Linked DNA regions of Pararhizobium capsulatum DSM 1112. The protein of the gene in region 2 interacts with the protein of the main gene of each other region in a pairwise test. Links are inferred from orthologs where the notes say so. Each region holds a gene or a part of one and is shown on either strand. Other genes may lie near its edges.

Region 1 (11,113 bases), 190 kb from region 2 along the record:
GGAATATTGACAGGATCTGTCCCTAGTACGAGAGGACCGGGATGGACATATCTCTGGTGGACCTGTTGTGGCGCCAGCCGCATAGCAGGGTAGCTATATATGGAATGGATAACCGCTGAAGGCATCTAAGCGGGAAACCAACCTGAAAACGAGTATTCCCTTGAGAACCGTGGAAGACTACCACGTTGATAGGCCGGGTGTGGAAGTGCAGTAATGCATGAAGCTTACCGGTACTAATCGTTCGATTGGCTTGATCGTTCCCATTGCTTGTGTTCATCACTCGGCAAACGCAAAGCGTTTGTCCGATACTCGGCGAAGACGAAGTCTTCGTCCGACTGAACCATAAGCCATCAAAAAAAGACGTGTTCACATAAGACAAATGAAGCAAAAGCGATAAACCGCAGGCGGTTTACGCAGGCTTCAACCAGCTTCTCAAATATCGGTTTTACCCGCATCTGCGGTGTGAAAATCGCTCTGGCCCAAAGTCGCCTCCTCGTGAGATGACCGTATGGCCGTCCGATGTCCCCTGTGAGCGCCAAGCGAACAGGACAAGGAGTATCGGACAAGCAAAGAGCGAGATTTACACCTGCATTGCAGGTGTAAATCTTGCCCTTTGCCGACCTGGTGGTTATTGCGGGGTGGCCGCACCCGTTCCCATTCCGAACACGGCCGTGAAACGCCCCAGCGCCAATGGTACTTCGTCTTAAGACGCGGGAGAGTAGGTCGCTGCCAGGTCTGCAAAAGGCAAGAATAAACCGATAACATGCGCCCGATGCCGTAAGGCTGAGGATAAGCTGCATGTTCAACAAAAAACCATATCTTCTCTCAACAAACGCCGGCCCAAGCCGAAACAACGGGCCGCCCTCAAGCGGCCTTTTTGCTTCGGTAAATTAAACCGCATAAACAGACGAAATGTTGGTCAATCGAGCTTTTGCAATAAGCAAAAGCGCCGATAAAAGAACTCAAACGAGATTTTGGCTTTGCCAAAACTCGGCAGAAGCGACCAAAGGGTCGCAGCAATCTTTTTGCCAAAGGCAAAAAATTGGCGCGGGGTGGAGCAGCCCGGTAGCTCGTCAGGCTCATAACCTGAAGGCCGCAGGTTCAAATCCTGCCCCCGCAACCAGATCTTCCAGACAGAATAACCAAAAGCCCCGATCGCGAAAGCCAACGGGGCTTTTTGACGTTCAGCTTCATTCGCCCCTCAAAACCCCATCCTTCGCATCCAAGTCGCACGTGCCGATCAGTGTTACCGGATAGCTATTTCGACCGTTGAGCCTTATCTCGAAGAACTCGTGCTTGAATCAGCCTCTCTGCAAGCTTGGCCGGTATCACGCCTGGAGCCTTCTTCTGCTTCTCAAAGCGTTCCAGTATCAGTACTTCGTCATCGAGGGTAATCCCCCGGTAGTCCCCCCGCAAACTAAACGGGCTTTAAAGTAGAATTTTCTCACAAAGATTTTGGAGAAGATTCCGATGAAGACATCACGATTTAGCGACGCGCAGATCATGGCGATCCTGAAGCAGGCAGAGGACGGCATTCCTGTTGCGCAGTTGTGCCGGGAGCATGGCATGAGCGATGCCAGCTTTTACAAGTGGCGGGCCCGGTTAGGCGGCATGGATGCGTCCATGGTCAGCCAAATGAGGAGCATGGAAGACGAGAACCGGCGACTGAAGAAGATGTATGCGGAACTGAGCATGCAGAACGATCTTTTGAAGGAAGCTCTCGGAAAAAAGCGCTGAGGCCGTCTCAACGCAAGGAGATGGCCATGCAAGCGGTCCAGAAGCATAATATCAAAGTGGCCCTCGCGTGCCGGACGTTCTCGATCAGCGAGACGTGCTATCGATATGGACGCAAGCTCGACAGCGAGAACGAAGACATTGCCGACTGGTTGCTGCGTCTGACCACAGCCAGGAAGACTTGGGGTTTCGGCCTGTGCTTCCTTTATCTGCGCAACATCAAGGGCTTCACCTGGAACCACAAGCGGGTGTATCGCATCTATCGCGAACTGGAATTGAACCTTCGGATCAAGCCCAGGAAGCGTTTGGTTCGAGAGCGTCCCGAACCGCTGGCCGTGCCGGAACACCCGAACCGGACCTGGTCGATGGATTTCATGGCCGATCAGCTTGCCGACGGCCGCTCGTTCCGGACCTTGAACGTCATCGATGACTTCAACCGTGAGGGGCTTGGCATCGAGGTCGATTTCTCGTTGCCAGCCGAGCGGGTCGTTCGATCCCTCAACCGGATCATCGAGTGGCGTGGCAAGCCGGATATAATTCGTGTCGATAACGGCCCGGAATATATCAGCGGCACGCTTTTGGCGTGGGCCGAGAAGCGAAACATCACCATCGCCCATATCCAGCCGGGCAAGCCGCAGCAAAACGCCTACATCGAGCGCTACAACCGCACGGTTCGGCATGAATGGCTGGGATGCTTGATATTCGATACCATCAAGGAGGTGCAGGATCACGCCACACGCTGGCTCTGTTGGAGTGGACGGCTCCCAACGGCATCGAATGTGCCAGAATGAGTTCGGTAAGGTACTCAATCAAGGGAGACCGTTCGTGGAAGAGATTATCCGAATTGGTATGGACACGTCAAAGAACGTTTTCCAATTGCATGGCGTGACTGCCAGCGAGCAGCCTGTTCTTCGCAAGAGGTTTTCGCGAAATGGTGAAATACTTCGAGAAAACGCCGCCGACCACTGTTGCAATTGAAGCGTGTGGAGGGTCTCATCATTGGGCCAGGTTTTTGGGAGCGCTTGGCCACGATGTGAAGCTGATCGCTGCGGCGCGACAATCAGGATGAGAATCTCATCCAGATCGCCGCGCTATAGATCGCACCGCAATTGGCGAAACCCTATGTCAAGCGTGGTAAGAACGACATGGCGGACGCGGAGGCTTTGTGCGAGGCGATGAGCCGGCCGACCATGCGTTTCGTGCCAGTGAAGACTGCGGAACAACAGGCAGCGTTGATGTTGGTCGTTGTGAGGGAAAGGCTGCTGCGCAACCGCACTCAGCTCGCTAATGCGATACGCGGTTTTGCGCTGGAATTTGGCATCATCGTCGCCAAGGGGATGTGCCGGATCGAGCCGTTGCTGGAGCGCATTGCCACCGACAAATCTGTACCGGAACTCGCACGCGAACTCTTCGTCATCCAAGGCGTTGAATATCGAGATCTGCTTGTCGAAATCGAAACGGTCGATGAGAAACTGATTGCCTTGCACCGTTCCGATGAATGTAGCCGGCGCTTGGCCGAAATTCCTGGGGTGGGTCCGATCGGTGCCTCCCTGCTGAGAATGAAAGCGCCGGATCCGAAAATGTTCAGATCAGGCCGCGATTTTGCTGCCTGGATTGGCCTAACGCCCAAAGATCATTCTACCGCTGGAAGAGTGAGGCTTGGAGGGATCACTCGTGCGGGAGATGAATTACTGCGAAGCATATTGGTAGTTGGCGCAACTGCTCTTCTTCAGCACGTCAGAGCCGGTCGAAGCAAGCATGCCTCTCGATGGCTTCTCGAACTCCTACGACGAAAGAGACCAAAGCTGGTCGCCGTGGCGCTCGCCAACAAGATCGCCCGTATTGCCTGGAAGCTGATGATAAGCGGAGAAGCATACCAACGGCCTACAGGACCAGCACCGGCAATATGAAGATTGGCCATGACGGTGAGCGGGATTAGAATGCTACCGTTGTGAGTTGATGCTGTGAACTTGCAAGAAAAAGCAGATGGCGTGATCGATCGATCCAAGACACGTGAAACTCCGTTAAGTCCAATGGCTATCGAAAGTCGAGGCTCTGTTAGGAACACATGTCGCGGAAACCATCTTGGCCAGCGGTAATGTTTAACCGCATACAAAGGCCGCACATATGGAAGCAAGCGATCCGATCAAATATCCGCTGAAAGTGCTTGCAATCGGGAGCCGTCCACATATGGACATACAACAATGACCGACCCAATATGGCTATCGGCGGCATCACGCCGAGGCAGAAACTGAAAATGGCAGCGTAAATTCTACTGATCGGACCCGTTAAAAACGGGGGGATTACCTCCGTACAGAAGGCGTGAATCATCCACCCGAAAGCGAGGGGCTCAAAGCTGTTCAATGTCAGTGAGAAAGGCAAGAGTCATTACAGGGTCATTACAAAACAGAGGTCTTCCCTGTCTGTTACCTTAAGAATCTTGTCTAAGTTATTGAAAAGACTGGTGCCCCCAGAGAGACTCGAACTCCCGACCCTCTGATTACAAATCAGATGCTCTACCAACTGAGCTATAAGGGCGCCAACGCGGATGGCAGTACCATATTCAGCCGGTGTGTAAAGCGAAAATGGAGTGTTTCTGCTTATTTTTGAAGGACTGCTTTCGAAAGCTCTCGCCATCCTGGTCGAAGTCCAACGCTGTCGAGTTTCTCGTGGCGAATGTGACGTCGAAGTTGAAGATGTTATCTTTCCGGCCCGTCTGTCCCATGCTGAAACATCCTTCGGACGAATGAAACGCGCCGGTGTGCGAAGGCTAAAAAACCGCTTGTTGCGGAACATTCAACGGCTTACCGTGCTGATTGTGGCAAAGGATGGGCTGGCCATCCCGTACCCCCTTCGCAAAATATTTATGACCGGAGAGAGCGATGAACTTTAGATCTGTAACGTTTGCTGTATTGAGTGCGCTCGCGATGCTCTCGGGCTGCGCTAGCACAGGCGGCAACAACACGACCTACGCGGACTATCAGGGGGCTTATCCGCAGCCGTTCCTGGGTGCGAAGAGCGGAGCCAATGTGGGCATTCCGCTGAATTAATCAGCTTAACAGCATGATCTCGCATGGTGCGCCGGCCTCCGCTGCCGGTGCGCCAACTGGCCGGATGATGAGGCAATCAGCCTGGGCAAAGACCCGCATCATCGATGAGTCCTGCCGTGCAAAAGGATCCGCAATCCGGTCCCCATTGTCATTCTTGCGCAACCGGCCGCGAATATAGTCCTGCCGGACATCGTTGGCCGGCAGCGCTTCACCGAGTTGAGCCGATACCAGCCTGTTATTGGCAGGTAATCCACCCAGATGGCGCAGAATCGGCTCCAGAAACAGGTAGGAGCATACCAGGCTGGAGACCGGGTTACCCGGCAACCCCAGAACGACTGTTTTCCCAAGGGAGCCGACCATCAGCGGCTTGCCCGGACGCATCGCGATCTTCCAGAAATCGAGCACCATTCCGGCGTCAAGAAGCGCCGGTTGAACCAAATCGTGATCGCCAACCGATGCGCCGCCCAGCGTGACCAACACGTCCACACCCGACCTGACTGCCTGACGGACGGCTTCGGTGATCGCCGTCTTGTCGTCGCCGATGATTCCGAGATCGATGATGTCGGCGCCGTTTTCGCGGGCGATCGCGCCCACGCCGAAACTGTTGGAGGCGATGATCTGGTCCGGGCCTGGCTGTGAGCCCGGTGGCAGGAGTTCATCACCAGTCGCGAGGATGGCGACCTTGGGGCGGGCAACCACAGACAAGGAGGGATGGTTCATGGCGGCGGCGACCGTCAGGCGGGCCGGGGTCATGCTTTCGCCTGCATGGACGATGACGTCACCCTTGGCAAAATCCTGGCCTTTTGGGCGTATATGGCGACCCTTGGGTGGTGAGAAGTGCGCACGAATACGGTCGTTTGCGAGCCGCTCGGCATCCTCCTGTGCAAGCACGCAATCAGCGCCCTCGGGAATTGGCGCGCCGGTAAAGATGCGCACGACTTCGCCCGCTCCCAGCCGGCCCGTAAAACCGCGCCCGGCGGCGGATTGCCCGATCACCGTCAGTTCCACAGCGGTTTTGGAGAAATCCTCATGGCGCCCGGCGTAGCCATCCATGGCCGAGTTATCGAAGGCGGGGTGGGTCAGCAACGCCCGGACGTCCTCGGCGAGAATGCGACCGTGGGCCATATCCAGCGAGACACTCTCTGTTCGACGCTCGGCCGGCGCCAGAGCAAGAAGTCTTCGCAGCGCTTCATCGACCGGAAGCAGCGCCATGGCTTAGGACCCTACGCGTTCGAAATCGCCGGATCGTCCGCCGGACTTGCGCCGGAGGCGGATGCCGCCAATCTCCATCTCGCGGTCGGCGGCCTTGGCCATGTCATAAATGGTGAGGCAGGCAACACTTGCTGCCGTCAAAGCCTCCATCTCCACGCCGGTTCGACCGGTGAGCTTGGCCATTGCCTCCACCCTCAGGCCTGGCAGGTTTGGGTCAGGGGTAATATCGACGGCGACTTTGCTCAGCATCAAAGGATGACAAAGCGGAATGAGGGTTGCCGTCTGTTTCGCAGCCATGATGCCCGCAATCCTGGCTGTCGCGATCACGTCCCCCTTCTTTGCATTGCCATTGAGAATGAGCTCCAGGGTTTCCGGCTTCATATGGACATAACCCTCGGCAACGGCGACACGAACAGTCTCCTCCTTGTCGCCGACATCGACCATGCTTGCGGTTCCGGCGGCATCGATATGGGTGAGGGAGGGGCCTCGCGTCATTCCGCGGCCATAACCGCTGCTGAGCCTGTCAGAAGCTGGCGCGTTGCTGCAGCAACATCATCCTTGCGCATCAGGCTTTCGCCAACGAGGAAGGTGCTGATCCCGGATGTCTGCAGGCGGACACATTCGTCATGGGTAAAAATGCCACTCTCGCCAACCAGGAGCCGATCCTCCGGCACCAGCGGTGCAAGCTTCTCGGAAAGCGCGATATCGACCTCGAACGTCTTAAGATTGCGGTTGTTGATGCCGAGAAGCTTGGACTTGAGCTTCAGCGCACGTTCCAGTTCTTCCTGGTCATGAACTTCGACCAGAACGTCCATGCCGAGGGCAAAGGCTTCATGCTCCAGCCGGCGGGCATCGTCGTCGCTGAGCGATGCCATGATTAGCAAAATGCAGTCCGCACCCCAGGCCCGTGCCTCATGCACCTGATAAGTATCGAACATGAAATCCTTGCGTAGCGCGGGCAGGGAACAAGCCGCGCGTGCCGCTGTCAAAAAGCTGGGTTGGCCCTGAAAACTCGGCGTGTCCGTCAGGACGGAAAGACAGGCTGCGCCACCCGCCTCGTAGGCCTTTGCAAGGCTCGGCGGATCGAAGTCGGCGCGGATCAGCCCCTTGGAAGGGCTGGCTTTCTTGATTTCCGCAATCAGGCCGAAAAGTCCCTCTGCCTTCCTGGCACGGAGGCTTGCCATGAAACCGCGCGGGGCTTCCTGATCAGCCTGCATGGCTCTGAGGTCAGCAAGCGAGACCTTCGATTTCGCGGCCGCGATTTCCTCGCGCTTGTAGATCTCGATCTTCTGCAGAATGTCTGTCATCGCTGTTCTCCTGCCACGGAGTTGGTGGAGGCCACGAGCTTTTCAAGCGTTGTCTTCGCGCTTCCGCTGGTAAGCGAATTGCGGGCAATCTCCATGCCGCCGCGAAGATCCTCGGCGCGGCCTGCGACGACTAGCGAGGCGGCCGCGTTGGCCAGCGAAATATCGCGGTAAGCTGTTGCATCGCCTTCGAGAACACCCTTCAGAGCCAGGGCGTTGTACGCACCGTCTCTGCCTTTCAGATCAGCGATCCCAACGGTTGGAAGTCCAAAATCGTCCGGTGACAGTTCGAATGTTCTGATCTCACCGTTTTCCAGGGCCGCCACTTGAGTTGTGCCTGTCGTGGTGATTTCATCCAGTCCGTCGCCATGGACGACCCAGACACTCTTCGAGCCGAGATCACGCAGCACCTCGGCAATCGGAACCAGCCAGCGGGGTGCAAAGACGCCGACAAGCTGCTGGGTGACACCCGCCGGGTTTGAAAGCGGGCCGAGCAGATTGAAGATCGTACGGGTTCCGAGTTCAACCCGAGTCGGGCCGACATGCCGCATCGCCGAATGATGCTGCTGGGCGAACATGAAGCCGAGCCCGGCTTCAGCAATGCTGCGGGAGATGGCCTCGGGTCCGATATCGAGCTTTACGCCGAGGCAGGAGAGGGCGTCCGCCGTGCCGGACTTCGAGCTGAGTGCCCGATTGCCGTGCTTGGCGACGGGCACGCCGGCGCCGGCGACGATGAGAGCAGCCAGCGTGGAGATATTGTAGGTGCCGGCGCCGTCGCCCCCGGTTCCGACAATATCAATTGCGTCGGCAGGCGCCTCGACTGTCAGCATGCGCGCGCGCATGGCCGCGACGGCTCCGACGATTTCGTCAACGGTTTCGCCGCGCACGCGCAGCGCCATCAGGAAGCCGCCGATCTGCGACGGGGTTGCCTCGCCGGACATGATGATTTCGAAGGCTGCGCGCGCATCGGTGCGATCCAGCGCTTCACCTGCGGCCGCCTTCGCGATGAAAGGCTTCAAATCCGGCATGAATGCATCCTCGTCATATTTTATTGCCGGGCCAGCGAAGTCTCGGCGAGTTGCTGGTTGATCGATACACCATAGCCGGTCTGCAGCTCGGTCACCATCTGGTCAAGGATGTCATCACCGCTTGAGCGCGCAACGGCGTCAATCTGCCGATCGTCGCTGTCGAGCGCATTGACCGGAGCATCCGGGTTCACGGCGGTAACCTTGAGAAGGATCTGGCCCTCCCCACCGACACCGGCTGCATTGGCAACAGTACCCTCGGGGCCGCTGAAGGCAGCTGTGACGGCTGCCGGGCTCAGAGCGGCGTCGTCGGACGAGCGCCGCAGACCGGTCTTGGTTTCTACGGCAATGCCAAGCTCCGTGGCGATCGCAGCAAGCGTTTCGCCCTTTTGAACGCGCGCCTTCAGCTCTTCGGCCTTGGCTGCTAAGGCCTTGCGCTGCTGTTCAGCCGTCCAGTCCGCGACCACTTTCTCGCGGGCTTCATCAAGGGTGCGGTCGCGCGACGGGGTGACTTCCTCGACATCGAACCAGACATAACCATCACGGCCGAGATTGACCGGCAGCGTTTCGCCACCCACCTCGGCTTTAAAGGCTTCTTCAAGCAGCGCCTTGGCTTCCGGAATGCCGGCAACAGGCTCGCCGTCCGCGTCATTGCCGCGTGCATCGATCGCATTGATGACAACGAGCTTCAGACCCGATTGGCTCGCCGCTTCCTGCATGGTGGCGCCGGAAACCCGTGCATCCTCGAACTTGTCATGGATACCCATGATCTCGTTGGCGGCGTTGGAAAGCGCGACTTCCTGGCGCAACTCTTCCTTGGCTTCATCGAAGGTCTTCACGGTCGCCGGCTTGATGTTGGAAACGCGCAGGATGACCGGGCCGAAGGCACCATCGACAACTGGCGTTACGCCGCCATCGAGCGTGACGGCAAAGGCCGCATCGGCAATCTTGGCATCCGGAACACGATCACGGGTGAAATCACCGAGCAGAACGTCCGTGCTGGTCTTGCCCTGTTCGGTAACGACGTCATCAAAGGACGTGCCGGCAGCGAGCTTCCCGGCCGCTTCATCAGCTGCTTCGCGCGAGGGGAACGCGAGCTGTTCGATCGTGCGGATTTCGGCGGCGCTGAAGCTATCCTTGCGCTTGTCGTAATCCGCGCGAAGCTCCTCGTCGGTGACCGTCTTCGGATCGGCGATATCAGCAGGCTCAAGCTTCACATAGGCGAGGCGGCGGAACTCGGGCGCGCGATATTCGGCCTTGTGGGTTTCGAACCACGGCGTGAGAACGTCGTCTGCCGGAGCCTTGATCGGATCGATATTGGCATTGGACAAAAGCAGATAATCGAGATCGCGGGCTTCGTTGCGATATTGGTGCAGGGCTTCGGTCAGGATCTTTGGCGCGGAATAGCCATCGGAGAGGGCTTCGACGATCTGCGAGCGCACGGCAACCTGGCTGCGATTGTTGATATAGTCCTGTTCTCGCAGGCCGGCATTGCGCAGGACGCTGGAGAAGGTCAACCGATCGAACTGGCCATTGACGCCATGGAAGGCCGGGTCTTCGCTAATGAGGGTTGCGAGGCGATCCTGGGAAAGGCCGAGGTTCATGTCCTCCGAGAGCTGATCCAGTGTGGCCCCTGCAACGAGCTGGGAATAAACCTGCGACTCGACGCCGAAGGCTCGGGCCTGGTCGCGTGTCAGCCTGGTGCCGAACTGGCGAGAGAGCTGGGCGATCTGCCGCTCATAGGCGAGACGGAAGTCGCTGGGCGATACCTTGACGTCACCGACAGTGACCACGGCGTCAGACCCGGTATGGACGATGGAGGTCGATGCACCCCATATGCCGAATGAAATCACAAGAATGACCATCAAGCCTTTAATGACCCAGGTCTTGGAGGCGTTTCTCAGGAGTTCAAGCATCGGATTGCATACCTCGTGGCATTTCGTGTCCGCCGGATGACGGTTGGTCCCGTTCCTTAAAACAAAGCCGCTCGGATGAGAAGTGTCACAAAGCCCAAAAAATATTGTGCCAAGCCTCATGAAGAGGTGGCCAGGGGTTGTCGAAGGCTACGTTCAGCCAGCTTTCGCAAAACCGATCGCCTTGGATGCGGCGCAGAATGGCTTTGGCGTGTCGGAATTGTTAGCCGGCAAGCGAATATTCTCTAGTAAAATCGTCGATGTGAGGCTTAATTGCCTGGCGGCGACACAGGGAAAATTAACCGAGTCACCGCTTCGGCGGCCCGGTTGAAAGGGGCAGTAGAATATCTCATGGGCTCAATGGCAGTGATGATAAGCCTGTTTGGCGCGATAGCCCTTCTGCTGTTTGGGTTGTCTCAAGTAAAAGAAGGCGTCACCAGAGCCTTCGGCATCAAGTTGCGTACGGGGCTCGCCCGGGGTACCAGCGGCTCCTTGCGTTCATTTGCAAGCGGCTTCGTCGCCACGGTCGCTCTGCAGAGTTCCACCGCTACGGCCTTGATGATCGCTTCGTTCGTCGAAAAGGGGCTCGTACAGGCCCGCATGGCCCAAGTCGTCCTGCTAGGGGCCAATGTTGGAACGGCTGTCACAGCGTGGATCGTCTCGCGCGGCGTAGACTGGCTGTCACCGCTTCTTATCCTCGCCGGCGTCATTCTTCACCGAAGCGGAAGATCAAGTGCGCAACAGGGCGGCGGGGCTGCTCTCGTCGGCATTGGTTTGATGCTTTTGTCGCTGCATCTCCTGGGGATCGCGACGGAACCAATGCGGGCATCACCGGCGCTCGCGGCTTTTATCGGTTTGCTGGATGGCGCGCTTCC
Region 2 (10,903 bases):
ACCGGCAGCCGAACAGCCAAAGGAAGCCCAACCCACCGAAGAGCAGCCTGCAAAGCCGCAGGAAAACAAGCGTCGCAAGCAGCGCGATGCCGAGCAGCAGGAACAGCAGCCTGCGGCCGAGGAAAAACCCGCACAGGCCGAGCCGGCGCAGAACGATGGTGCGGACAAGGCCACGCAGGAGCGGCGCAAAAAGGCGCGCGAGGAAAAGCTCAAGCGTCAAAAAGCCGAAGAGCAGCAGCAGGAGGCTCCGACCGCCAAGCCGACGGAGCAGGCCCCGGCCGACGAAGCCAAGCCCGCTATCGACGACGCGACCAAGGCTGCCGAGGAACGCAAGCGTGCCCGCGAGGAGCGCCGCAAGCTTCAGGATGCCGAGCAGAATCAGGAGCAGCCGGCCACGGGCGACCAGGCAAAGCCCGCGACCGACGGCGAATTGCGCCCTGCGATCGACGGTGAGAATGCAGAGGGCCGCAAGCCCGGCGATCGGCGCAAGCCACGGCCGGAGGTGAAGGACACCCGCACGGAAGCTGAAAAGGAAAAGATCGCCGAAGATCCCTCCAAGACCAGCGAGACGGTCGTGCTTCCGACGGATAATGGTGCAGCCGTTCTCGACAGCGACAAGGACGCCGATAACCGGGGCGGCAACGATGCCCGTGAGCACCGCAGAAAGCAGCGCGAACAGACCCGTGTGGAAGAGGACAAGGTCGAGGTTCCGAAGTCGGACGCCGAAGCGCAGTCCAAGCGTCGTGATCGCAGGCCGACCCGTGAGGAGCTTGGCGAAGCGATCAACGAGAAGGGGCGCCGGATCGACACTGTACCGGAATTCGGTCTGCCCGACCTGATCGATGCCTTTACGGGCAACAACCGCGAACGTCCGCGTATCGAGGAAGGCCGCAACAACCGGACGGTCATCGACTTCGGTGACCAGGTGATCGTGCGCAGCGATGACCGCCCGCGCCTGCGCCGTGATGCCCGTGATACCTACTACGAGGAGCTGCCGCGCGGTCGCACCCGCGAGGTCATCGAGCGTGGCGATGGTGTTCGTGTCGTGACGATCTACAACCGCTATGGTGATATCGTTCAGCGTTCGCGTATCGATCAGGACGGGCGCGAGTACCTGATGATCTACGCGCCGGAAGCCGACGAAGGCCCGCGCCCGCCGATGGTGGACGTGGGCGACGATCTGCCGCCGATGCGTCTGCGCGTGCCGGTTCGCGACTACATCATCGACACGTCGAGCCAGCCGGATCGTGACTATTACGACTTCCTGGCCGAGCCGCCGGTGGAACAGGTGGAGCGGACCTACACGATCGACGAGGTGAAGAACTCGGCCCGTATCCGCGACAAGGTGCGCCGTATTGATCTCGATACGATCACCTTTGCCACGGGCAGTGCCGAAGTGCCGTTGTCGCAGGCCAAGACCCTGCGCAAGGTGGCCGACGCCATGCTCGAAGTCATCGACAAGGATCCGGGCGAAACCTTCTTCATCGAAGGGCATACGGATGCGGTCGGCTCGGACGATTCCAACCTCGTGCTTTCGGACGAGCGGGCCGAATCGGTCGCCTCGCTGCTGTCTGAGGTTTACGACATTCCGCCGGAGAACCTCGTGACCCAGGGGTATGGCGAACGGTATCTGAAAATCCGCACCGACGGTGCCGAGCAGCAGAACCGCCGGGTGACAATTCGTCGCGTAACCCCGCTTGTCAGGCCGGTTGCACAGAATTGATCTGGTCGTAAACGGCCGAACGGTATAGGCAGATGCAGCCCGGCTTTTTCGCCGGGCTGTTTTTGTTTTTCTTCCATCGCTGAGCCCGTGTCGCCGCTATGAAACAGCTTGTCCTGCTTGTTGCCCTCGCGGCTGCTTTTCCCGCCGCTGCGGCACCGAGCCGCCTGTCGGAGCCTGCGCTGAAGATCCAGCCTTCAGGCAAAGGGCATGCGCCGCGGGTTGCGCTCACCTTCGATGCCTGTAGCGGCCAGACGGACATGCGCATCCTGCAGACGCTGGTCGACAATGCCATTCCGGCAACGATCTTCGTTACGGCGCGCTGGCTGAGGCGAAACGATGCGGCGCTGGCGGTTATGAAGGCGCATCCGGACCTGTTCGAAATCGAGAACCACGGCGCCATGCATGTTCCGCCGGTGGACCGGCCGGCGTTGATCTATGGTATCGCTGCTGGCGGCAGCCCGAAGGCTGTTGCGGCCGAAGTCGAGGGCGGGGCCGCGGCCATGCGCGAGCGCGGCCTGGAGCCGCACTGGTACCGCGGCGCGACGGCGAAATATACGCTGAGTTCCATCGCCGAAATCCGCATGCTCGGCTTTCGGATCGCCGGCTATTCCGTCAATGGCGACGATGGTTCGCTGCTGGGCGCAGCCGGGGCAGAGAAGCGGTTTCGATCAGCGCGCGACGGCGACGTGATCATCGCCCATATCAACCAGCCGACCCATGCTGCAGGGCAGGGCGTGGCGCGGGGCATTCTCGCACTAAAGGCGAAGGGATACAGCTTCGCCAAGCTCGATGATGCGACCGAGGACGGCAGTGACGGCACGGTGAATTGAGAGATTGTTGCGTCAGCAAATCGGGTTGCGCAGTTGCAAAACCATCAGGCAGTCTTCGTACAACGTTCCATCGACAAGCAAGCCGCCGGGATCACGACCATATGCGGCGAAGCCATGCTTCTCGTAGAAGCGAATTGCCCGTGCATTGCTCTGAGTGACAACCAGGTAGAGGAAGGCGACATCGCGCTTTGCTGCCTCGATCACCGATTTCATCAGCAGCCCTGCGGCACCGCTGCCGCGAGCCTTCGGCCGCACGTAGACACTGGAAAGGTGTCCGCGGTGAGCAGTCTTGGCACCAGATTCGGCACGGAAACCGGCGATGCCAACAAGCTCGTCGGCATCGAACACACCAAAAGTACCCCCGCGTGACAATCGGGCGCTCCATTCCTCGTCATCAATAGTGGCCTCTTCCTCCGCTGAAGATTCGAAATTTGCGGGCTCCAATATCAAACCTTCTCGCCGGAGGTCCTTAAAGACCTCTACGTCCTGGCTGCTCAGGCGACGAACAAGGAGTTCCATTTTTCCCACCATCGCTGGATACGATCTCGCGGAGCCTAACCGGCCTTAACAGGTTGCGGAAATAGCGCTAATTTTTCTACCGATCCTCGCTAGACGGTTCGAAGACGAGCGGGGATGAGGCTTTTTCAGCGGCCTTTTCGGTCCTTTTGTCGTCATCCGCCCTGTCTCGGCGGATTGCGGGCGCGATTATGCCGTCGTCAGCAGCTTTGGCAGCCTCACCAGATTATAAGCCGTCGCTGTCAGGGTGAACATCCAACCGACGCGATCCTTTCCGCGATGGCGGGTCTTGCGCATTCCGCCGCTGGTCTTGGCCCAGCCGAATACCTCTTCGATGCGTTTTCGGATGCGCTGACTGACAGCGTAGCCGGGGTGATGGGTGGTACGACCATCGATGGTTGAGCGTCGGTTCGCCGTGTTCTGAGCAACGTGTGGCGTCACCTTGATATCCCGCAAGGCGGCAACGAAGTCTGCCGTATCGTAGGCTTTGTCTGCAGCCAATGTGATGCGATGACGACCATCCATGCGGCCCACCATATCCAGTGCAGCCTCGCGCTCTGCGGTTCCTGTCGCATGGGTCAGCGTGGCGTCGACAACCAGCCCGTTGCGGTTTTCCAGGGTGACGTGGCCCATGTGGCAAAGCTTGGCCGCCTGCCCACGGGCCTTCTTGTAAAGCCTGGCATCCGGGTCGGTGGTCGACGCGTGAGTTGCGTTGCTGCGCTTCTCGCCGTGGAAATCCCGCTCAGGGTTGCGTGCCGTAGCCTTTGCGGGCTTGTTCGCGTCAGCGCCGGAGCCGTTGTTGTCATCACCGTCACCATCAGTCTCGTCCTTGGGCTTGAAGCTCTTCATGCTGGCCCAGGCTTCGATCAAGGTGCCGTCCACCGAGAAGTGCTCGTCTGACAAGAGAGCCTTAACTCGCGGCTGGCTCAGCAATGCGGCCAGGAACTTGGCGGCGATGTCGCCAGCCAGGAGCCGCTCACGGTTCTTGGTGAACACGGTGACGTCCCAGATCGGCGCGTCCATCGACAAGCCGACGAACTATCGGAACAACAGATTGTAGTCCATCTGCTCCATGAGCTGGCGCTCCGAGCGGATCGTGTAGAAAGCCTGCAACAACAGGGCGCGCAGAAGCTTCTCCGGCGGGATCGACGGGCGGCCGATCGCTGAATACATCGCCTCGAAATCAGGCGACAGAACTTCCAGTGCCTCGTCGACAATCGCGCGGATTGCCCGCAGCGGATGGCTTGTCGGAACGCGTGCTTCGCAGCTCACATAAGAAAACAGACCCGCCGTCTGGATATCACTGCCCCGCATGTCCTGCTCCTGCCGGCCAATCACTCGGGCATGGAATCACGGCAGTCCGCTCGCAGCAAGCGCCTTTTTCCGCATCCTGTTAAGGGTGAGAGTCCACGGGATGCATTTGATTGCGTTGCTGGTTGGATTTCATCGCGACGGCGGGCGTCTCCTCTATAGACCAAGAGTTTGCGCGTCCTTTTACCGCTTCGGCAGGTTATGCCGACTTAAGCCCGGTCACGCGCTCCACGAAATCGGCGATGGTCACTGTGTCGTCGAGATCGAAGATCTCGAGATTGGTGTCGCTGATCTTATGATCGGCAGCGATGGCGAGGATATGGGGGTCGGTGGGAGCCAGCGGTTCGCGGTTGGCGGCTTCCAGGCGGCGGGCTTCGATCTTGGGGATCGGCTCGCGTTTGTAGCCCTCGATCAAGACGAGATCGCAAGGAGCGAGGCGGGCGAGGATTTCTGCAAAGCTCGGCTCGGGCGCGCCGCGCAGTTCGTGCATGATGGCATAGCGGGTGCCGGAGACGATAGTTACCTCATGGGCGCCGGCCTGACGGTGGCGGTAGCTGTCGGCGCCGACCTTGTCGATATCGAAATCGTGATGGGCGTGCTTGATGGTCGAAACGCGGTAACCACGGCGGGTGAGTTCCGTAACGAGGCGGACGGCAAGGCCGGTCTTGCCGGAATTCTTCCAGCCGGCGATTCCGAAAATCTTTGGTGTCGTCATCGTGGCGCTATCCCTGGTTTGGCAGCATCTGCCCTGCCCATGCCAGTTCCTCCGGCGTATTCAGATTGAGGAACGGCCTGAGCGGGCTATCGGTCTCTTCTGGCGGATCGAAGTTTACGGCGATCATGGGGTGTCGAGCAATGAAAGCCCGTACGCGCCGCTTGTCGTCGTTACCAAGGAAATTCTCAAGGTCATCCGCGATCACGACGGGCCAGAGCCCGAAGACAGGATGCATGTTACCTTCCGAAAAGGCGATGGCAATGTCCTCCTCTGAGCGTATAGCCGCCTTTAGCCTTGCCACGAGGTCCAGCGGGAAGAACGGCGCGTCGATCGGAACGGTGACGACGTGGGACGTGGCCGGATCGATGCGCGCTATGTGCCTCATCGCCGTGAGGATGCCGGCGAGCGGGCCGGCATGGCCGCCGATCTCGTCGGGGACTGGAGAGAACCCGCAAAGGCCTTCCGCCGGGATCGGGCCGTTCCAGTTCAGGTGCAGAGCGCTCACCTGTGGCGCCAGACGGTTGGCGGCGCGGGCGAGCAGCGTTTCGCCGCCGAGGATGGCCAGCGCCTTGGGGCTTCCCATACGGGAGGAGAGGCCGCCTGCGAGAATGAAGCCTGGTGGTTTGATGAGGCTGGTTTCTTCCTGCATTGGTATCCTTACGGCGATCCCGTGCTTATTCGCCCGAAAGGCGCCGCGCAGCAAGCCTGCGGCTGTTTTCGCGGGCAAAGGCGTAAAGGCCGGAGGCGATGATGATACCGACGCCGATCATCGTCCAGATGTCAGGGGATTCGGAAAAGAACAGGACGCCGATACCGATCGACCAGATCAGGCTGGTATAGCGGAACGGGGCGATGATGGCGATTTCGCCATGGCGCATGGCAAGCACGATGCACTGGTATCCGACGAGCAGCAGCAGGCTTGCGGCGGCAAGGTGAAGCACCGAGGTCCCGGTCATCGGCTGCCAGCCACCAAGCGGCAGGACAAGCACTGCACCGGTGAGCGTGATGATGACCGCGGTTGTCGCGGAGATGAAGAGCGATGGGATGTCGGCGGCGATGCGGCGAGTGGAGAGGTCACGGGTGGCAGCTGCGACCACCGAGGCGATGACGGCGACTGCTGCGGATGTAAAACCTTCAGGACCTGGGCGCAGAATGATGAGGACGCCGACGAAGCCCGCGAGAATGGCGAGCCAGCGCCGCCAGCCGACAGGCTCCGACAGGAAAAGAGCGGCGCCCAAGGTGACGGCCAGGGGCAGCGCCTGCAGGATCGACGAGGCATTGGCGAGCGGCATTTCGCCGAGCGCCGAAATATAGGTGATGGACGCAATCACCTCCGCGACGATGCGAAGCGCAATGATCGGGCTGAGCAGAAGGCGAAGGGAACGGAAGGCGCCGAAATGGCGCGCCAGCAAGAGGACCAGAACGGAGGTCATCGCGCCCCGCACGAGCATGATCTGGCCCGCATTCATGACGCCGGTAACCGATTTCACCAGGGCATCGTTGACGGTAAAGCCAGCCATGGCGAGGCACATGAAAATTGCGCCGCGCAAATTCGCCGAAGATTGCATTTCCAATTCCTGGCCGGCACTGCCGGCATCCGCTGAGCTGCTTGTGGACTACATGGCCGATGCTTGCACGCGGCGACGTTGCATATCTGTAAAGCACCGGCATCCGTTTTGTGCAACCGCGAATTCTACCCTGTTTCATTTCGAGGCAGACAGGTGAAAGTTTAGGCTGCTGATTTGACTACAGAACCAAGAACCATTGCTTTGAAAGCCCTGTACTTTCGCGGTTAAGGTCCCGGTTTTATTGAGACAATATTAAGTATCAACACCTATCGTCGCGGTACTCCGCTTTGGTGTCGCATGATGCGATTCTGGTTGACGTAGGGTTAGTCGACTTCCCCGACGTTGCTCACGAGAAAGACCGCGCACCCGCCCGTGCATCGGTCGCAAGGCCCGTCCTTGACGCGGCCGGCGGGAATGTCCGGTTTGCCAAAGATGGAGTTTGGAATGTCCCTGATCGATCGTTCGCTGCAGCGTCTGCGCATCGTTACAAAGGTCCTGCTGTTTGTCGTGCCCCTCGTCGCCCTGATCGCGGGTATAGGTCTCGTCGGCTATTTCACGGCCAGCACGCTGAACGGCCACATGACGGTCACGCGCGAGACCATCAACAATCTCTCTGATTTCCAGGCGTTGCGCAGTGGTTTGCAGACGTTTGCCGATCGGACGACGAGTGAAAGTCTCAATGAGTTGAAGGCGCGGATCGCCGATCAGGAAGCTGGTATCGAGCGGCTGAACGGCCTGCTCGTCGAAAGCGCTGACAAGGCAAAGATCGAGCCGGTGGTGGCGCTTGGCCCGGCCATGCTTGCACGGGCCGAAAAGCTCTGGGCGATCAAGACCGAACGCGACGTTGTCACGGCCTCTCTTGAGGCGGCAATGGCCGACATGACCGCGCAGGGAACTGCCGCGTATCGTCAGGTCGATATCATCCGCAAGGAATCGGATGACAAGGAAGCCTTTGCCAAGGCACTTCTGTTCGATGCCGCCGCCTATCAGGGGCTTGCCGAACGCACCAAGAAATTCCGTCTGCCTGTGACGCTCGGCGCGACCGCCGATGCCAAGGTCAGTGCCGCCATCACGTTCCTGCCGCATCTTCTCAAGCAGATCGAGGAAGCCGAACATATCGCTTCACCGAAGGTGCAGGAGCAGATCAAGGCGCTGAAGACCGAAGTGCAGAAGATCAGCGACGTGCTTAAAAGCGCCGAAGACAACGAAGCCAAGAAGCTCGAGTTCATTCCTGCCCTCAGCAAGCTCAGCAAGTTCGAAGCGGATTTTGCCAAGCAGGCCGCCGTCAACTCAGACACTGCTGCCAAGCGATTCGTCGGCATGGACGCCGAAGTGACCACGCTGAAGACGCTGATTTCGCTGATGAACGACACCTTCAAGGGTCTAGACATGACCCGCTTTCATATCAGCGAATTGCACCGCGCGCTGGATGCCAAAAGCCGTCGACACGTAACCGACGATATCGCCGCGGTGAAGGCAACCGCAAGAAAACTTTCCCAGCTTGGCGCCAAGAACGCTGCACTGCGTGATCTCTCCGACAAGCTTGCGCCTTCGCTCGCCAATATCGGCACGGGTTCTGCCCAGCTGATCGACGTCGGCGAGCGCTGGCAGGGCGGCAAGACCGAAGCCTTCGATCTCGTTGCTATCGCCAGCCAGACGCTCGAAAGCTTCGTCAGCAATGCACAGGAAGCGGGCAAGAAGGACAGCCAGCGTTCGGCCAATGTCTCGATCATCGCCATGGTGGCCGGTACGTTGCTCGCGATCATCGGCGGTTTGATGTTGGTCGAAACCCTGCGCGGTCCGCTGAAGCGCGTGACCGAAGTCATGACCCGCCTTGCCAATGGCGATCTCGAAGTTGCCATTGAGGGCCGCAACCGCGGCGACGAAATCGGCGACATGGTGCGCTCGGTCGCCGTCTTCCGAGACAATGCTGTCGAGAACGTTCGCCTTGAGCAAGAAGCCGAGGCAGCACGCGTGCTTTCAGCCGAAGAGGAGGCCAAGCGCAGCCGCGAACGTGCACGGATCGAAGCCGAACAGATCGAGGCTTTGAACGCACTCTCCGACGTGCTTGGCCAGCTTGCCGACGGCAATCTTGAAGCCGGCATGGCGGAGGATCTGGGCGCGGACTACGTGATGATGGCTCGTACGTACAACAACGCCGTGGAAGCGCTGCGTGCGACGCTGACGGATGTTCGTATCGTCACTGGCGAAATTACCGGTGGTACGGGCAATCTTTCGGCCTCCGCCGACGATCTCGCCCGTCGTACCGAGCAGCAGGCCGCCGCCCTTGAGGAAAGCTCACGGGCGCTGCGCCAGCTTACCGAGATCGTTCGCTCGACCGCCGAAAGCGCGCGCAAGACGACGGTATCTGTTGACGAAACCCATAGTTATGCGCGTCACTCGGGCGAGGTCGTCAGCAAGGCGATCGAGGCGATGGCGGCGATCAATCGCTCATCCGAAAAGATCAGCACGATCATCGGCGTGATCGACGAAATCGCCTTCCAGACCAACCTGCTGGCACTGAACGCCGGCGTCGAGGCGGCCCGTGCCGGTGAGGCGGGGCGCGGCTTTGCCGTGGTTGCGCAGGAAGTTCGCGAACTGGCGCAGCGCTGCGCCGGTGCTGCCCGCGAGATCAAGGGCCTGATTTCCGACAGTGCCCGGCAGGTGCGAGGCGGCGTCGAGCTGGTTCAGGAGACCGGCAATGCGCTGACCGTCATCAACGACCATATCTCGACGATCCACCAGCTGGTGAGCAACATCGAGGCCGCTGCTGCAGACCAGTATCGCGGGCTCAACGAAGTCAACCAGGCGGTTCATGAAGTCGAACTGCTGACCCAGCAGAATGCTGCGATGGTCGAGGAAAACACGGCCGAAATCCACGGCCTGCGCCAGCAGGTCGATACGCTCAACGAGAAGATCGAACGGTTCAAGACGGGAACGCGGGTTCAGCCGGTGGGCTATGGCCGGAGCTATGCTGCTTAAATAGCTGCTTCGATCGTTTGCAAAGCGAAAAGGCCGCGCAGCGACGCAGGCCTTTTGCATACCGAAAGATCAGTCAGACGCCTTCTGGACCGGGCCGCCCGGTGGCAGGCCGAAGAAGACCTCGACAGAGCGGATGCGTCTATTGGCGATCGTGAAAAGTTCGGTGTTGCGAAAGAGTTTTCCGCGGTGGGACTTGCCGTCATAAAGCACGAAGCAGCGGTCGCCCAACATGGCGAGATGGCGGATATCGAGGGATTCGAAGCTGCCAGCCGCCGGCCAGCATCGTTCGAAATAGGTCGCGCGATCAATATGGTCGTCATAGGGGCTGGTGAAGGTGAAATCGGGAGCGAGAAGGGCTTCCATCCGGCTTCGGTCCATCGTCATGTAACAATCGAAGCTGCTGCGAACCAATGTCTCGACGGCGTCCGTCATCGTTCCGCCTCCGTTGGTGATGGATGCGAACGTTCAGCCTTGCACTTTGTTCCGGAGCGTCAGCCGCCGGTGACGCTCATGTGGCGGGCGACGGCGGGGCGGTTGTGGGTGCGGTCGATGATGAAGTCGTGGCCCTTGGGCTTGCGGGTGATGGCTTCGTCGATGACACGGGAAAGATAGGCGTCGTCTTCCGAGGCGCGCAGCGCGGTTCGAAGATCGGCGGCGTCGTTCTGGCCAAGACACATGTAGAGCGTGCCGGTGCAGGTGAGGCGTACGCGGTTGCAGCTTTCGCAGAAATTATGGGTCATCGGCGTGATGAGGCCAAGGCGGCCGCCGGTTTCCTCAACCGTCAGGTAGCGGGCGGGGCCGCCGGTGCGATAGGCGTTGTCACGGAGCGTGAACTCTTCCGCGAGACGGGCGCGCATCTGCGAGAGCGGCATATAGTGGTCCGTGCGGTCCTCGTCGATTTCGCCCATCGGCATGGTCTCGATCAGGGTCAGGTCCATGGCGCGGCCATGGGCCCAGCGGAGCATGTCCGGAATTTCGCCGTCGTTGATGCCGTTGAGCGCAACCGCATTGATCTTGACGTGGATGCCGGCGGCCTGAGCAGCATCAATGCCTTCGAGTACCTTCGACAATTCGCCCCAGCGGGTGATGCGGCGGAATTTGTCCGGGTCGAGTGTATCGAGGGAAACGTTGATCCGGCGAACGCCGCAATCGGCGAGTTCGGCGGCAAAACGCGACAGCTGCGAACCGTTTGTCGTCAACGTCAATTCGTCAAGTTCGCCGGAATGCACCTTCTGCCCCAGCGAGCGCACCAGGAACA

Evidence for each region.
Region 1: the proteins of mobA (region 2) and QO002_RS12695 interact in binary tests that used the Escherichia coli proteins (3 or more experiments, as listed by UniProt). The link is inferred for Pararhizobium capsulatum DSM 1112 from one-to-one orthologs.

What each region holds. Positions count from the first base shown.
Region 1 is NZ_JAUSVF010000001.1:2,591,685-2,602,797, reverse strand. Bases 3,891-6,827 are described here. They hold QO002_RS12695 (molybdopterin molybdotransferase MoeA), read right to left. Parts: upstream 5,997-6,827; coding sequence 4,785-5,996; downstream 3,891-4,784. Other genes in these bases: trpC (indole-3-glycerol phosphate synthase TrpC), read right to left, coding at 6,488-6,827; moaC (cyclic pyranopterin monophosphate synthase MoaC), read right to left, coding at 6,000-6,491; QO002_RS12700 (hypothetical protein), read left to right, coding at 4,617-4,784; QO002_RS12705 (hypothetical protein), read left to right, coding at 4,325-4,627. Outside these bases: more of trpC, read right to left, coding at 6,828-7,303; trpD (anthranilate phosphoribosyltransferase), read right to left, coding at 7,300-8,328; QO002_RS12675 (peptidylprolyl isomerase), read right to left, coding at 8,349-10,241; QO002_RS12670 (Na/Pi cotransporter family protein), read left to right, coding at 10,590-11,113. UniProt on the Escherichia coli protein: Catalyzes the insertion of molybdate into adenylated molybdopterin with the concomitant release of AMP.
Region 2 is NZ_JAUSVF010000001.1:2,778,322-2,789,224, reverse strand. What follows is about bases 3,924-6,650. They hold mobA (molybdenum cofactor guanylyltransferase MobA), read right to left. Parts: upstream 5,745-6,650; coding sequence 5,103-5,744; downstream 3,924-5,102. Other genes in these bases: QO002_RS13530 (DMT family transporter), read right to left, coding at 5,770-6,650; mobB (molybdopterin-guanine dinucleotide biosynthesis protein B), read right to left, coding at 4,580-5,095. Also shown: QO002_RS13560 (OmpA family protein), read left to right, coding at 1-1,723; QO002_RS13555 (polysaccharide deacetylase family protein), read left to right, coding at 1,822-2,553; QO002_RS13550 (GNAT family N-acetyltransferase), read right to left, coding at 2,566-3,072; more of QO002_RS13530, read right to left, coding at 6,651-6,663; QO002_RS13525 (methyl-accepting chemotaxis protein), read left to right, coding at 7,108-9,645; QO002_RS13520 (nuclear transport factor 2 family protein), read right to left, coding at 9,715-10,077; GTP 3',8-cyclase MoaA, read right to left, coding at 10,137-10,903. UniProt on the Escherichia coli protein: Transfers a GMP moiety from GTP to Mo-molybdopterin (Mo-MPT) cofactor (Moco or molybdenum cofactor) to form Mo-molybdopterin guanine dinucleotide (Mo-MGD) cofactor.